2 regions of the Blastococcus colisei genome follow, and region 2 is predicted to be linked to the other one. Evidence: riboswitches for the same ligand, from Rfam matches in the RefSeq annotation. Region 2 holds a riboswitch; the other holds the start of a gene.
What was found. A riboswitch is a leader RNA that binds a small molecule or an ion and turns the genes downstream of it on or off. The one in region 2 is predicted to bind cyclic di-AMP.
Positions count from the first base shown of each region.

Region 1: another riboswitch for cyclic di-AMP. It lies ahead of FHU33_RS14550 (C40 family peptidase); the one in region 2 lies ahead of FHU33_RS11830 (VldE C-terminal domain-containing protein).

Region 1 covers NZ_VFQE01000001.1:3,063,042-3,070,328, forward strand. Annotated here, with positions in the region: gene FHU33_RS14535 (AMP-dependent synthetase/ligase) at 1-1,063, shown strand, start outside; gene FHU33_RS14540 (glycosyltransferase family 4 protein) at 1,136-2,281, opposite strand; gene FHU33_RS14545 (M48 family metallopeptidase) at 2,278-3,558, opposite strand; gene FHU33_RS14550 (C40 family peptidase) at 3,656-4,624, opposite strand; cyclic di-AMP (ydaO/yuaA leader) riboswitch at 4,750-4,930, opposite strand; gene FHU33_RS14555 (hypothetical protein) at 5,118-5,444, opposite strand; gene FHU33_RS14560 (D-alanyl-D-alanine carboxypeptidase family protein) at 5,522-7,264, opposite strand.
Region 2 covers NZ_VFQE01000001.1:2,494,204-2,501,490, reverse strand. Annotated here, with positions in the region: gene FHU33_RS11850 (RecB family exonuclease) at 1-50, shown strand, start outside; gene FHU33_RS11845 (mycothiol transferase) at 67-153, opposite strand; gene FHU33_RS11840 (metal-dependent hydrolase family protein) at 251-1,432, shown strand; gene FHU33_RS11835 (HAD family hydrolase) at 1,447-2,166, opposite strand; gene FHU33_RS11830 (VldE C-terminal domain-containing protein) at 2,163-3,065, opposite strand; cyclic di-AMP (ydaO/yuaA leader) riboswitch at 3,080-3,234, opposite strand; gene metH (methionine synthase) at 3,410-7,210, opposite strand.

The sequences.
Region 1 (7,287 bases), 570 kb from region 2:
GACCCGCACGGTCATCGGCCACACCCCCGACGTCTCGAACCTGGTCGCGGACCTCGGCGAGTTCAAGCCGACGTTCGTCCTCGCCGTCCCGCGGGTGTTCGAGAAGGTCTACAACAGCGCCAAGGCCAAGGCCGAGGGCGACGGCAAGGGCACGATCTTCGACAAGGCCGCCCAGGTCGCCATCGACTGGTCGCGGGCGCAGGACGACGGCGGGCCGGGGCTCGCGCTCCGGGCCCAGCACACGCTGTTCGACAAGCTGGTCTACGGCAAGCTGCGGGCGGCCCTCGGCGGTCGGTGCCTCGGCGCGATCTCCGGTGGCGCCCCCCTGGGCGAGCGGCTGGGCCACTTCTTCCGGGGCATCGGCGTCACGGTCTACGAGGGTTACGGCCTCACCGAGACGACGGCCGCCGCCTCGGTCAACCACGACGACGCCCTGCGCATCGGCACCGTGGGCCGCCCGCTGCCCGGCGTCGAGTTCCGCATCGCCGACGACGGCGAGGTGCTCATCCGCGGCGGCATCGTCATGCGTGGTTACTGGCGCAACGAGGACGCCACCACCGACGCCATCGACGCCGACGGCTTCTTCCGCACCGGCGACCTCGGCGAGCTCGACGCCGACGGCTTCCTGAAGATCACCGGTCGCAAGAAGGAGATCCTGGTGACCGCCGGCGGCAAGAACGTCGCCCCCGCGGTGCTCGAGGACCGGCTGCGCTCGCACCGCCTGGTCAGCCAGTGCATCGTCGTCGGCGACCAGCGGCCGTTCATCGGCGCGCTGATCACGCTGGACGAGGAGGCCCTGCCGCAGTGGCTGGAGTCCAAGGGCAAGCCCGCGGACCAGACCGCCGAGCAGGCGCGGGAGGACCCGGAGCTGAAGGCGGAGATCGACGCCGCGGTGAAGGAGGCCAACAAGGCCGTCTCGCAGGCCGAGGCGATCAAGAAGTTCACGATCCTCGGCACCGACTTCACCGAGGGCAACGGCATGCTCACCCCGAGCCTGAAGCTCAAGCGCGCCGTCGTCATGAAGGAGTTCGGCACCGAGGTCGAGGGCCTCTACGCCCGCTGAGCAACGACTGCGACTCAACAGGCATAGGAACCTATACCCGCATCCGGAGGCCCCTGACGTAGGTATTGGTTCCTATGCCTGGTTGCAGCCGGGCTCGAGGAGCTCGGCGAAGGTGGCGGCGATCCTCCTCCACGACCACCGCTCCTCCACCCACGTGCGCCCGGCGACACCCATGGCGCGGGCGCGGTCGGGCTCGGCCAGCAGCCGGACGAGCGTGTCCGCCACGGCGGCGGGTGAGCGCGGGTCCACCACGTGCCCCGTGACGCCCTCCCGGACGGTCTCGGGGGCGCCCCCGGAGGTACCGGCGACCACGGGCCGGGCGCACGCGGCGGCCTCGAGGAAGACCATCCCCAGCCCCTCGACGTCCAGGCCCCCGCGCCGGGTCCGGCAGGGCATGGCGAAGACGTCGCCGGCGGCGTAGTGCCCGGGCAGCTCCGCCGGATCGACCGGACCGGTGAAGAGCACCGAGCCGGTCAGGCCGCGTGCGGCCACGGCCCGACGGAGCGAGGCCTCGGCCGGCCCGCCCCCCACGAGGAGCAGCCGGGCGTCCGGACGCCGGACCAGCACCCGCGGCCACCCGGCCACCAGCACGTCCTGGCCCTTGCGGGCGACCAGCCGGGAGACGCACACCACCACCGGCGCCGACCCGAGGCCGTAGCGCTTCCGGACGGCGGCCCCGTCGGCGTCGGGTGTGAACCGCTCGACGTCGACCCCCGGCGAGAGCTGGGCCAGGCGGGTGCGCCCGCCCAGGGCGGGAGCCAGCCGGTCGCGGGTGTAGTCGCTGATGTAGGTGACGACGTCCAGCCCCGAGGCGATCCGCTGCATCACCTGCCGGCTGCCCGGCAGCGCCACCCAGCCCGTCTCGTGCCCGTGGGTCGCCCCCACCAGGTGCCGCACGCCGGCCGCGCGCAGCGTCGGAGCCATGAGGCCGAGGGGTGCGGCGGCGCCGAAGAAGGTGGTGTCGCACCCGTGGCGCCGGGCAAGCTCGACCGCGGCGCGACCCGCATGGCGGGTGGGCAGCAGCATGCCGGTGGGCAGCCGCACGACCGGATACGGCAGCGCGGCGTCGTACTCCTCCCATCCGGGCGACCGGGAGGCGAGCACCACGAGCGACTCCGGTGGCCGCCTCGCCAGCAGCTCGGCGACGAAGGTCTGGATGCCGCCCTGGCGGGGCGGGAAGTCGTTGGTGACGACGAGGGTCCGGCCGGGGCCGCTCACGGGCGCTCCAGTCGGGCCCAGTCCGCGGCCATGGCCAGCCGCTGCGCCACGGTCGGGTGGGAGCCGAAGAGCCAGTGCCACGCGTCCGGCGGATCCGGGTCGTTGAGGTTGGAGCCGGCCAGGTCCTGCTGCATGGCGGCGAAGGCTTCCGGATCGCCGGTGAGGTCGAGAGCACGTACGTCCGCCCGCGACTCGACCTGCCGGGAGACCGCGTTCTGCACCGGCGTGGAGAGGAGGGTGCCCACCGCCATGAGGAAGAGCAGCAGCGGGATCACCCGGGGATCCCCCGGGCCGTCGGCGCCTGCCCGCCGGAGCAGCCGCGGTGCCGAGAGCAGCCAGCCCAGCGCCGCCACGCCGGCTCCCGCTCCGAGCGCCCCCATGAGGGTCCCGGCGAGGACGTCGTCGGTGGCCACGTGCCCCAGCTCGTGGGCGACGATCGACTCGACCTGGTCGTCGGGCAACCGGTCCAGCACGGTGTCGTAGAGGACGATCCGGCGGGTGGAGCCGAACCCGGAGACGTAGGCGTTCAGTGCCGTCGTACGCCGGGAGGCGTCCGACACCAGCACGTCCTCGACCGGCGTCCCGTTCTCCTCGGCCAGCTCGAGCAGGTCGCTGCGCAACTGACCGGCCGCCAGCGGCTCGAACCGGTTGAAGGCCGGCTCCATCAGGACCGGCCAGAGGAACGAGCCGACGACCACCAGCGCGGCGGCCCCGGCCCCCGCCCACGCCCACCAGGTCCTCGGCAGCCGTCGGGCCAGCAGCACCAGCACGAGCACGCTCACGGCGGTCAGGCCGGCGTCGATCGCCGTGGAGACGCCGACATCGCGCAGCCAGAGCCCCCAGCTCCGCGTGGACAGCCCGTAGCGCTGCCGCACCACCTCCCCGTAGGCCGAGAGGGGCAGGGTGACCAGCCGCCCCACGACGGCGAGCGCGAGGACGCCGAGCAGCACCTGCCAGACCCATCCCCCACCGAGCGGTGCGGTGACCGCCCGCACCAGCCGGCCGCCGGCCCGGGTGAGGCCGAGCAGCGCCGAGACGGCCAGGCCGAGCAGCAGCGAGGCCACGGAGGCAGGACGGAGCGCCGCCGCGAACGCCTCGGCGCGGTCCACCTGCTCCGGCGAGAGGCCGGCGGTGGGGTCGACCGGACTGTGCCCGCCCACCGGTTCGGGCAACGGCGTCCAGGGCGTGGTAACGACGATGACGGCGGCGAGCGCGATGCCGAGGATCACCGCGGTGGCCAGCGCGGCGCGAGCACCTTCCCGACCCACCCGGCTCACTCGACCGATCCTATGCGGGGATCCCGGCATCCCCGGACGACGAGGGCCGGCGACCCCACGCGGAGGTCACCGGCCCTGGCCGTGGGGTGCGAGGTCGTCAGCCGATGCGGCGCGCGTGCGTGAAGCCGCTCATCGAGTTAAAGTCCACCACCATGACCGGCTTGCTGGAGGTCGAGGCGTGGACCATCTTCCCGCCGCCGACGTACATCGCCACGTGGCTGGTCGGCTCGTAGTAGAAGAGCAGGTCGCCCGGCTGGAGATCACCGACGGACACCGGGGAGCCCATCTGCGACTGGCTCCTGCTGGAGTGCGGCAGGCTCACCCCCGCAGCGGAGTAGGCGTACTGCGTGAGACCTGAGCAGTCGAACGCGTTCGGACCGCCGGCGCCCCAGACGTAGGCGTCGCCGACCTGGGCGAGCGCCGTGTCCACTGCGACCTGAGCCGCGCCGCTCGGGGCCACGACGCCGCTGGGAGCGGGCTGCGCCTCCGTGCCACCGTGCGCCCGGGCGACCTCCTCCTGCTGGGGAGCGCTCAGCGCCGCGTACTGGCGCTGGAAGTCGGCGATCTGCGCCTCGAGGTCCTCCTGCTGGGCGGCGATCTCGTCGACGGCGCGCTGCGCCTCCGCCGTGGCCTCGTCCGCGGCGGTCTGTGCCTGCTCGGCCGCGGCGGCGGCCTCGGCGACCTCGGCGAGCTGCTGGTTGGTGTGCCCGGCGATGGCATCGAGGGTGCCGAGCTGGTGCACCAGCTCCTCGGCCGAGTCGCTGGTCAGCAGCACGTCCAGCGGGGAGAAGCCCTCGCTGGTGTAGGCGGAGCGGGCCAGCTGGCGCACCTGGCCGTCGAGGGAGTCCAGCTGCGCCTGCGCGTCGGCCGCGGCCTGCTCGGCGCTGGCGACGGCAGCGTGCTGTGCCTCGAGCTGGACCTTGGCCTCGTTGAGTTCCTCGGTGACCACCTCGAGCTCGTGCTCGGCGTCGGCGACGGCCTGAGCGGCCTGCCCAGCGGTGGTGATGTCCCGCGGGTCGGCAGTCGCGGTGCCCGGGAGGACGGTGAAGGTCAGGGCCGCGGTCACTCCGAGGAGGAGACCGGACCGGAGCCATCCGACGTGTCCAGGAGCGGACGGACGAACGGTGGCGGACTGATCAAGGGCGTGCGGCAGTACGGCGTGTGGGGTCGCCACGAGCGGCGGCTCTCCGTTTCTTCCTCGACTACCGCCTACCGAGTTAGCTGACGGGTTCGGGCTGGGAAGACTGGCCCTATCTCCTGCGCACCGGCGAACCGGCCCAGCAGGAGAACTCACCCCAGGACTGCGGTGGGTCCCCGGCTCGCCGTCCGACACCTGTGCAGGCGCCGTCAGGCGATTAGGCGGTGCCCGTCCGAGGTCACCCCTCTGCGGGTGACGACCACTCGGTCGGACCCGGCGACCCTACGACCGTGACGATCATGTGACAAACGGAAGATCTTGTGACGCCTGTGACGAGCGCCCCATCCCGGCCTGTCAGTGCAGGCCAGAGCCGCACGAGCACTCGATGTGACATGGACCGGACCGTTCCGTCCACACGCCCTCAGCCCGTCCTCCAGTCGCCGTCCCGAGCCTCTCCCGAGGGGTCCCGATGACGCAGCGGCGGCACCAGACCGACCTCGGCGAGGGCACGGACGGCCCGGCGCTCGACGTCGTCGAACTCCACGACGACCCCGGCCGGGGGTACGACGACGTCCTCGGCCGCGATGCCCCCCACAGCCGTGTCGGTGCCCGCACCGCGACGCCCGTCGAGCGGGATGACGACCGGGTCGCTGCTCTGCCAGCCCGGGGGCGCCCCGAGCAGGACGGTGACGACGCAGTCGGCGCAGCCCGTCGGGCGCGCGGTGCAGGTGTCGCAATCGATCAGCATGGTTTTCTCCTCCGTGAGTCATCCGCACGGTAGGAGCGGCCACCGACAATTCCGCCGGATCCAGCGCGGCCGGGGACTCAGGTGCCGGCGAACTCCCAGTGCCAGGGCTCCTCGCGCCCGTTGCCGGGCTCGGCCCAGTCGGGGTGGAGGAAGCCGAACCGGCCGGCGTTGGCCTTCATCCAGGCGTACTGCGGCGTGCCGAACCGGTCGATCCCGCCGCAGAGGTCCACCGCCAGGCCCCAACCGTGGTTGCTGGTGCCCGGGACCGCCGCCAGGGCCGGCTTCTGTCCGTAGAGGCGCACCTGGCCGGCATAGGTGCGGTAGGAGTCGGTGATGCAGATCGGCGTCCCGAACGCACCGGCGTACGCGGCCGACAACGCCCGGTAGGCCGCCGCGGCGTCACAGCGCAGTGTGTGGGCACCCGCGCCGATCGGGCACATGGCGCTCGGCGGGATGAGGCCGTTGGGATAGCCGCCCCAGGAGCGCGTGCCGTCGTAGCTGGGCGGGTAGACGGTGTTCCCGCACTCCACGCGCAGCGCTCCGCCGGTGGGACCGGGGGCGGCGACCGGCGCCCGCTGCCCCAGACCCGGGCGCCCGATGCCGAGGACCTGGTCTGCAGGCAGCGTGCGGACCACGACAGCACCGGCCCGCGCGTCGGCGGCCAGCATGGTCCTCGGGTCCAGCGCGATCCCGACGTGGCCGAGTCCCGACTCGGCGGAGCCCAGGAAGACCAGGTCGCCCGGGAGGACGTCGGCCGGGGCGACCGGCGTGGTGGCGGCGAAGAGATCGGCCTGGGTGCCGGGCAGCTGGATACCCGCCGACCCGTAGACCGACTGCACGAGCGATCCGCAGTCCCACGAGTCGGGCCCGGCGGTTCCAGGGGCGTAGGGACGCCCGAGTGCGCCCATCGCCGCGGTGACGGCGCCCAGCGTCTCGGCCGGCAGGACCAGCAGGGACGTGGGCTGCCGGGGCAGCTGGGCCGCGCCGCGCTGGGCACCACCGTCGACGGCCCCGACCGGCACCAGGCCGGCCGGCAGCCCTGCGGGCGGGTCCAGGAGGGCAGCCGCGGGCGGAGGGGTGATGCCGGCTGCGGTCAGCTGCTCGACGTAGGCCCGCCAGTTGGCTGCCGTCCGGTCGTTGACGTCGAGCTGCTCCTGCTGCAGCTGGGCGAGCTGGCGGTCGACGACGCCGAGGGCCTCGTCCAGCTCGTCGGTGACCGCGTCGGCGGCGGCCTCGAGCTCGGCCACCTTCCCGGCGACCGCGTCGGCACGCGCACGGGCCTGCGTCAGCGCGGCCGTCGCCCGCTGCTGCTGATCCAGCGCCGTCTGCCGGAGTCCTGCCGCGACGCCGATGACCTGGGCTGCGTGTCCGTCGACGACCTCCAGGAATCCCAGCGCCGCCACGACGTCCCCCGGATCGCCACCGGACAGCAGAAGGGTCAACGGGGTGACCGCCCCGCCGTCCCGGTAGACCGCCGCCGCGTAGGCGGCGACCGCCCGCTGGTGGACGGCCAGCTCGCTCTCGGCCTCGGACACCACCGCCTCGGCGTCCGCGACGGCCCGCTCGGCCCGCGCCAGCTCCTCCCGCGCGGCGGCCACCTCGGCCTGCTGCTGCTGGAGCCCGGTCTGCACCTCGGCGGCGCGCTGCTGCAGCTCGTCCAGCGCCCGGCTGTCCAGTACCGCCGAGGTGCCGCCGGGCTGGTCGCTGGGTGCCGCCGACGCCGGCGCGGTCACGGCGGCCGCGAGGGCGGCGGCGGCCACCACCGCGAAGGCCGTCCGAACCGCAGTCCCACCAGTGCGCCGCCCGGAGCGCGGGAGCATCAGACCACCTCTACGTGTCCGGG
Region 2 (7,287 bases):
CCGCGGCCGCCGGCTGGCAGACCGTGCTGCCCGTCGTCGAGCGCGCCTGACCGCTCGCCGAGACCGTCACACGGTCGCGCCGTCCAGGGGCTCGCGGATGGCGTCGGCGTGGCCGGCGTGCCAGGCGGTCTGCTCGGCCAGATGGAGGCGCACCCGGTTCAAACCGGGACGTCACCGCGGCGACGACGTCCCACGGGCCGGTCGTCGGCCGCTACCGTCACTGGGCAGAGGCGGTCCCCGGGGAGGCACCGTGCGCGCCTACCGGGCCGATGTCGCCTTCGACGGCGAACGACGACTGCCGGGCGGCGCGCTCGTCCTCGTCGACGACGGCGTCATCGTCGGGGTCGAGTCCGCCTCCTCCCCCACACCCGACGGCTGCCCGGTCACCGACGGCGCGGCGCTGTTGCCCGGCCTCATCGACACGCACGTGCACCTCTGTGGCGACAGCAGCCCGCGGGCGCTGGACCAGTTCGCCGAACTGTCCGCCGACCAGCTGCAGGCGGTCATCACGACCGCGGAGGAGCAGCACCTCCAGGCAGGCGTGACGACCGTGCGCGATCTCGGGGACGACCGGTGGGCTGTCGTCGAACGGTCGCGCACGGGCGACGACGGGCCCACCGTCGTCGCATCCGGGCCTCCGCTCACGGTCCCGGGTGGTCACTGCTGGTCGATGGGGGGCGTCGCGACGGGCCCGGAAGGGCTGCGCGAGGCTGTCCGCGAGCGGGTGGATCGCGGTGCCGGCGTCGTGAAGATCATGACCAGTGGCGGTGTCCTGACACCGGACACCGACGTCCTCGCCTGCCAGTTCAGCCTCGGGGAGATGCGTGCCGTGGTGGACGAGGCCCACGGCCACGGGCTCCCCGTGACAGCCCATGCCCACGGACTCGCGGCGGTGGAACTCGCCGTCGAGTCCGGCGTCGACGGCATCGAGCACTGCAGTTGCCTGACGCACACCGGTGCCCGACTGCCCCCGGCGCTGGCCGAACGACTGGTCGAGGCCGGTACCTACGTCTGCCCGACCGTCGGGCGCGTCCCCGGCGTCGCTCCACCCCCGCACGTACAGGCACGTCTGGCGGCGATCGGGTCGACGTTCGAGGACCACCTCGTGCACGTCGTTGAGCTCGTCAACGCCGGGATCACGTTCCTCGCCGGCACCGACGCCGGGATCGGCCCGTCCAAGAGGCACGGGTTGGTGCCCATGGCGGTCGCCGACCTCGTCGCGTGCGGAGCCCCCGCGACCGAGGCGCTGGCGTCGGCAACCGGCCTGGCGGCCCGGGCGTGCGGCCTGCAGCGGCGCACCGGACGTCTGGCCGTGGGCCTGGAGGCCGATCTACTGCTGGTCGACGGCGACCCACTGATCGACGTGACGGCTCTGCAGCGGCCACGCACGGTGGTGTCGCGGGGCCGCGAGGTGCCGCTGCCCCGCCAGTAGCGGCGGAGCTCCGCTCAGGCGGACGCGTCGGCCATGTCGCCACGGGCCAGGACGTCGGCCAGTCCGGCCACGTCGACGCCGCCGAGGCCGTTCCGCACGGTGAGCCCGGGTGCGCTGGGGATCTCCTGGACGGTCGGGACGCCCAGGACGGCGGCACCTGCGGCGAGACCCGCCGCCACCCCGGACTGCGAGTCCTCGACCACGACGCACCCGGCGGGCTCCACCCCGAGTGCGGCCATCGCCTGCAGGTAGGGCGCCGGGTCGGGCTTGCGCGCCGGCACCTCGTCACCGCAGATGGTAACGTCGAACGGATCACCACCCAGATCGGCACGGATGGTCGTCAGGACGATGTCGGCCAGCCGCCGCGGTGTGGTGGTGACCAGGGCCGACCGCAGACCCGCGGCCCGGACCGCGATGAGCAGCTCGCGCGCACCCGGGCACCAGGAGATGCCGGAGCCAAGGAGCTGCGCCGTCCGGTCCTCGACCCAGCGGGCGTCGGCCAGCAGCTGTTCCTCGGTCCGGGCCAGCCCGAGGTCGGCGTGCAGGATGCTCATCGACCGGCGCATGGTGGAGCCCACCGTGGCCGCCCGGGCGCGCTCGGACATCCTCCCGCCGAGGCTCGCGGCGAGCTCGAACATCGCCTCGCCCCAGTACTGCTCCGTCTCCACCAGCGTGCCGTCCATGTCGAACAGCACGGCTCGCAGCTCACCGACGCCTCGAGCCGCGCGGTTCATCCCCGGTAGTTCACGTGCGGATGGTCCATGTGGTTGGCCGTGGCACTGCCGCGGTTCTCCATCTGCTTCCAGGAGCCACCGGGCGAGCTGAGCATCCGCTGCTGCCAGATGATGTAGTCGACGCCGAGCTCGTCCCAGTGCGCGACGTGGTAGGCGACGATCGCGTCACCGAGGGCCGCGTTCGAGCCGACCATGTAGTCCACCGCCAGCCCGGAGGGGTGGCCTCCCGGATCGGCGGCGCTCGCGCGGGTGCCGCCGAGGGTGATGCTGTCGGCCCCGGGGACGTTGGACACGACCGCGTTGGCGGCTGCCTGTGCGACGGGCCTGAGGGCGCCCGCACTGTTGCTGATCTTCGCGATGACCGTGGCGGTCACGGACGCCGCCGCGGCAGCCGGCGCGGGCGAGGCGGCGGCTGCCGCCTCCGCTGCCTCGGCCGCCTCCGCCGCCGCGGCCGCCTCCGCTGCAGCGGCCGCCTCAGCGGCGGCAGCGGCCTCGGCTGCGAGGCGTGCCTCCTCCGCCGCCTTCGCCGCGGCAGCGTCGTGCTCGGCCTGCGCCTGGGCCGCGGCGGCCGCGGCCTGCTCCGCGTCGCGCTCGGACCGGCTGGCGGCCAGCTGGCCCAGCAGCTCGGAGTCCTCGGGCGCGGGGGCCTCGATACCGGCCCCGTCGATACCCAGGGCATCGGCGACGACGACGGACGCCGTCTGCGTCTCGGCGGTGGCCGGAGCCGGCTTCCCGGCCACCAGGTCGAAGGCGGCGAGCACGCAGACGGTGGCGATGCCGAGGGAGTAGGCCACGCGGGAGCCCGGCGCTGCCAGGCGGCTCGTGCGGGCGAGGCGGACGGAGTCCGTGCCGGTGACGTCGTCGGTGGGCTGTGCGGTGTTCAGGTTCAGGGGCGCCACAGGGGGGCGTCTCTCCGTTCTTCCTCAGCCGCCTACCGAGTTAGCTGACGGGTTCGGGCCGGAAGTTGCCCTACCTGCAGCGCATGCGCGCAGGATTCACCCCAGAGGAACCATGGGTCCCCGGTCTGCTCGCGGCGCTGGGCCGCGCGCAGTTCGGCGGTGTCCGGCGGGGTCCTCGGTCGAGGAACGGGGCCCGGCAGACAGATAACGAAAGTACTACGAAATGTTTACGACGGCCCGTTGTCCTTGCCACACGGCTGAACCCTTGACGGCGGGCGGCGGGCCCCATCGGCTCCGCCCAGGGGCCCGCCCGAGCTTGCGAGGGATGGGGAGGACGGGGTCCTTCATTCGTCCTCCGTGCGATAGCCGAGGTTCGGGGACAACCACTTCTCCGCCTCGGCGACGGTCCAGCCCTTGCGTCGCGCGTAGTCCTCGACCTGGTCACGACCGACCCGTCCCAGCACGAAGTACCGGGAGTCGGGGTGCGAGAAGTACAACCCGCTCACCGCGGCACCCGGCCACATGGCCATGCTCTCGGTGAGCTGGATGCCGGTGGTGGCCTCGACGTCCAGCAGATCCCAGATCGTCTGCTTCTCCGTGTGCTCCGGGCAGGCCGGGTACCCCGGAGCGGGCCGGATGCCGTGGTACTTCTCGGCGATCAACCCGTCGGCGTCGAGGTGCTCGTCCGGGGCGTAGGCCCAGAACTCCTTGCGCACCCGCTCGTGCAGCCGCTCGGCGAAGGCCTCGGCCAGCCGGTCGGCGAGTGACTCCAGCAGGATCGCGCTGTAGTCGTCATTGGCCTTCTTGAACGCCATGACCCGCTCGACGGAGCCCAGGCCGGCGGTCACCGCGAAGGCCCCGACGTAGTCGCGCAACCCGGTCGCCTTCGGCGCCACGAAATCGGCCAGCGACTTGCGTGACGATCCGTCCCGTCCCTCGGTCTGCTGCCGCAGTTGGTGCAGCGTCGTCAGGACGGCGGAGCGCGACTCGTCGGTGTAGACCTCGATGTCGTCGCCCTCGACCTGGTTGGCCGGGAACAGGCCGAGGGCGCCGTTCGCGGTCAGCCACTTCTCGCCGATGATCTGGTCGAGCATCGCCTGCGCGTCCTCGTAGAGCCGGCGGGCGGCCTCACCGGACACCGGGTTGTGGAGGATGTCGGGGAAGCGGCCCCGCATCTCCCAGGCGTTGAAGAACGGCTGCCAGTCGATGTAGCCGCGCAGCTCTTCGAGCGGATACTCGGTGAACGTCCGGACGAACTGGGTCGCCACGTGGTGGACGTGGTCGCAGGAGGGGCCCGCACAGACGTCCATCGCCTGCTGCAGCAGCATGCGCGGCCGCGGCGGGGAGTAGGTGCTCCAGTCGATTCGTGGGGCCGCGGCCCGGGCGGCGGCGATGGGCAGCATCGTCCGGCTGTCCTGCCGGGCGGCGTGCCGCTCCCGCAGGGCCTCGTACTCGGCCGCCGTCTCGGCCAGCAGCTTCGGGCGCTGCTCGTCGGAGAGCAGGGCCGCGACGACCGGCACCGACCGCGAGGCGTCCTTCACCCAGACGACCGGTCCGTGGTACTTCTGCGCGATCTTGACCGCGGTGTGCGCGCGCGACGTCGTCGCCCCGCCGATGAGCAGCGGGACGTCGAAGCCCTGCCGCTCCATCTCCGAGGCGAGGTTCACCATCTCGTCCAGCGACGGCGTGATCAGCCCGGAGAGGCCGATGACGTCGGCGCCCTCGTGCTTCGCGGCGTCCAGGATCTTCTGTGCCGGCACCATGACGCCGAGGTCGACGACGTCGTAGTTGTTGCACTGGAGGACGACGCCGACGATGTTCTTGCCGATGTCGTGGACGTCGCCCTTCGCCGTCGCCATGACGACCTTGCCGTTGGTGCGTTCGGCGTCGCCGGGCTGCTTCTCCGCCTCGATGAACGGGATCAGGTACGCGACGGCCTTCTTCATGACCCGCGCGGACTTCACCACCTGCGGCAGGAACATCTTCCCGGCGCCGAACAGGTCGCCGACGACGTTCATGCCGTCCATCAGCGGGCCCTCGATCACCTCGATCGGCCGGCCGCCCCGCTCGCTGATGAGGGCGCGCAACTCCTCGGTGTCGTCCTCGACGAACGCGTCGATGCCCTTCACCAGCGCGTGCGTGATCCGCTCCCCCGCCGGCAGCGACCGCCACTCCTCGGTCGCCACCTCCTTGACCGAGCCGTCGCCGGCGAAGTCACCGGCGATCTCCAGCAGGCGTTCGGTGCTGTCCGGACGGCGATTGAGGATCACGTCCTCGATGCGCTCGCGCAGCAGCGCGGGCACCTCGCTGTAGACCTCGAGCTGGCCGGCGTTCACGATCGCCATGTCCAGGCCGGCCTCGATCGCGTGGTACAGGAAGACCGAATGGATGGCCTCGCGCACGGGGTTGTTGCCGCGGAAGGAGAAGGAGACGTTCGAGACGCCGCCGGAGACGAGCGCACCGGGCAGGTTCTGCTTGATCCAGCGGGTGGCCTCGATGAAGTCCAGGCCGTAGTTCGCGTGCTCCTCGATCCCCGTGGCGACGGCGAAGATGTTGGGGTCGAAGATGATGTCCTCGGCCGGGAAGCCGACCTGCTCGATGAGGATGTCGTAGGCGCGCTTGCAGATCTGCGTGCGGCGGACGAGGTTGTCGCCCTGGCCGTCCTCGTCGAAGGCCATGACGACGACCGCCGCGCCGTACTTGCGGCACAGCCGGGCGTGGTGGACGAACTCCTCCTCGCCGTTCTTCAGCGAGATCGAGTTGACGATGGCCTTGCCCTGGACGCACTTGAGCCCGGCCTCGATCACCTCCCACTTCGAGGAGTCGATCATCGTGGGCACGCGGCAGATGTCGGGCTCGGTGGCGATCAGCTTCGCGAAGCGGTCCATCGCCTGGACGCCGTCGATCATCCCCTCGTCCATGTTGATGTCGATGACCTGCGCGCCGGCTTCGACCTGCTGCCTGGCCACCGCCAGCGCCGCCGGGTAGTCGCCGGCCTTGATCAGGTTGCGGAAACGGGCCGATCCGGTGATGTTCGTGCGCTCGCCGACGTTGACGAAGAGGCTGTCCTCGGTGACGGTCACCGGCTCGAGACCGGAGAGCCGGAGGGCGGGCTGCACCTCGACGGGGATCCGCGGCTTCCGGCCCTCGACCACGCCGGCGATCGCCGCGATGTGTGCCGGTGTCGTGCCGCAGCAGCCCCCGACGAGGTTGACGAAGCCGCTGTCGGCGAACTCCGCCAGCACCGCGGCGGTCTCGTCGGGCGACTCGTCGTACTCGCCGAACGCGTTCGGGAGGCCCGCGTTCGGATAGCAGGACACGAACGTGTCGGCGATCCGTGACATCTCGGCGATGTAGGGCCGCATCTCCTTGGCGCCGAGGGCGCAGTTGAGCCCCACCAGCAGCGGGTTCACGTGCCGCACCGAGTGCCAGAAGGCCTCGGTGACCTGCCCCGACAGCGTGCGGCCGGAGGCGTCGGTGATGGTGCCGGAGATCATCACCGGCCAGCGGCGCCCGCGCTCCTCGAAAAGCGTCTCCAGCGCGAAGATCGCCGCCTTGGCGTTGAGCGTGTCGAAGATCGTCTCGATCAGCAGCACGTCGGAGCCGCCGTCGACGAGCCCGTTCGCCTGCTCCAGGTAGGCCTCGACCAGCTCGTCGTAGGTGACGTTGCGGGCGCCCGGGTCGTTGACGTCCGGGGAGATGGACGCCGTCCGGCTGGTCGGCCCGATCGCTCCGACGACGAAGCGCGGCTTGTCCGGGATGCGTTCGGTCATCGCGTCGCACTCCCGGCGGGCCAGCCGGGCGGAGGCGACGTTGAGCTCGTAGGCGAGGTCCTGCATGCCGTAGTCGGACAGCGAGATCGTGGTGGCGTTGAACGTGTTCGTCTCGATGAGGTCCGCGCCGGCATCGAGGTACTCCCGGTGGATCGCGGTGATGATCTCGGGAGCGGTGATGCTCAACAGGTCGTTGTTCCCCTGCACGTCGGTCGGCCAGTCGGCGAAGCGCTCCCCGCGGTAGCCGGCCTCGTCCGGCCGGTCCCGCTGGATGGCGGTGCCCATCGCGCCGTCGAGCACGAGGATCCGCTGGTCGAGCAGGGCGGTCAGCGCGGCCGTGGCATCCGGGCGGAGGATGGGTGAGTCGGACACAGGCGATCCCCAGTGGTGCTCTGCTGTGGGTGTGCGGGCTTCGATGCTCCGGCACCCCGGCGGGCTGGCCCAGGCTT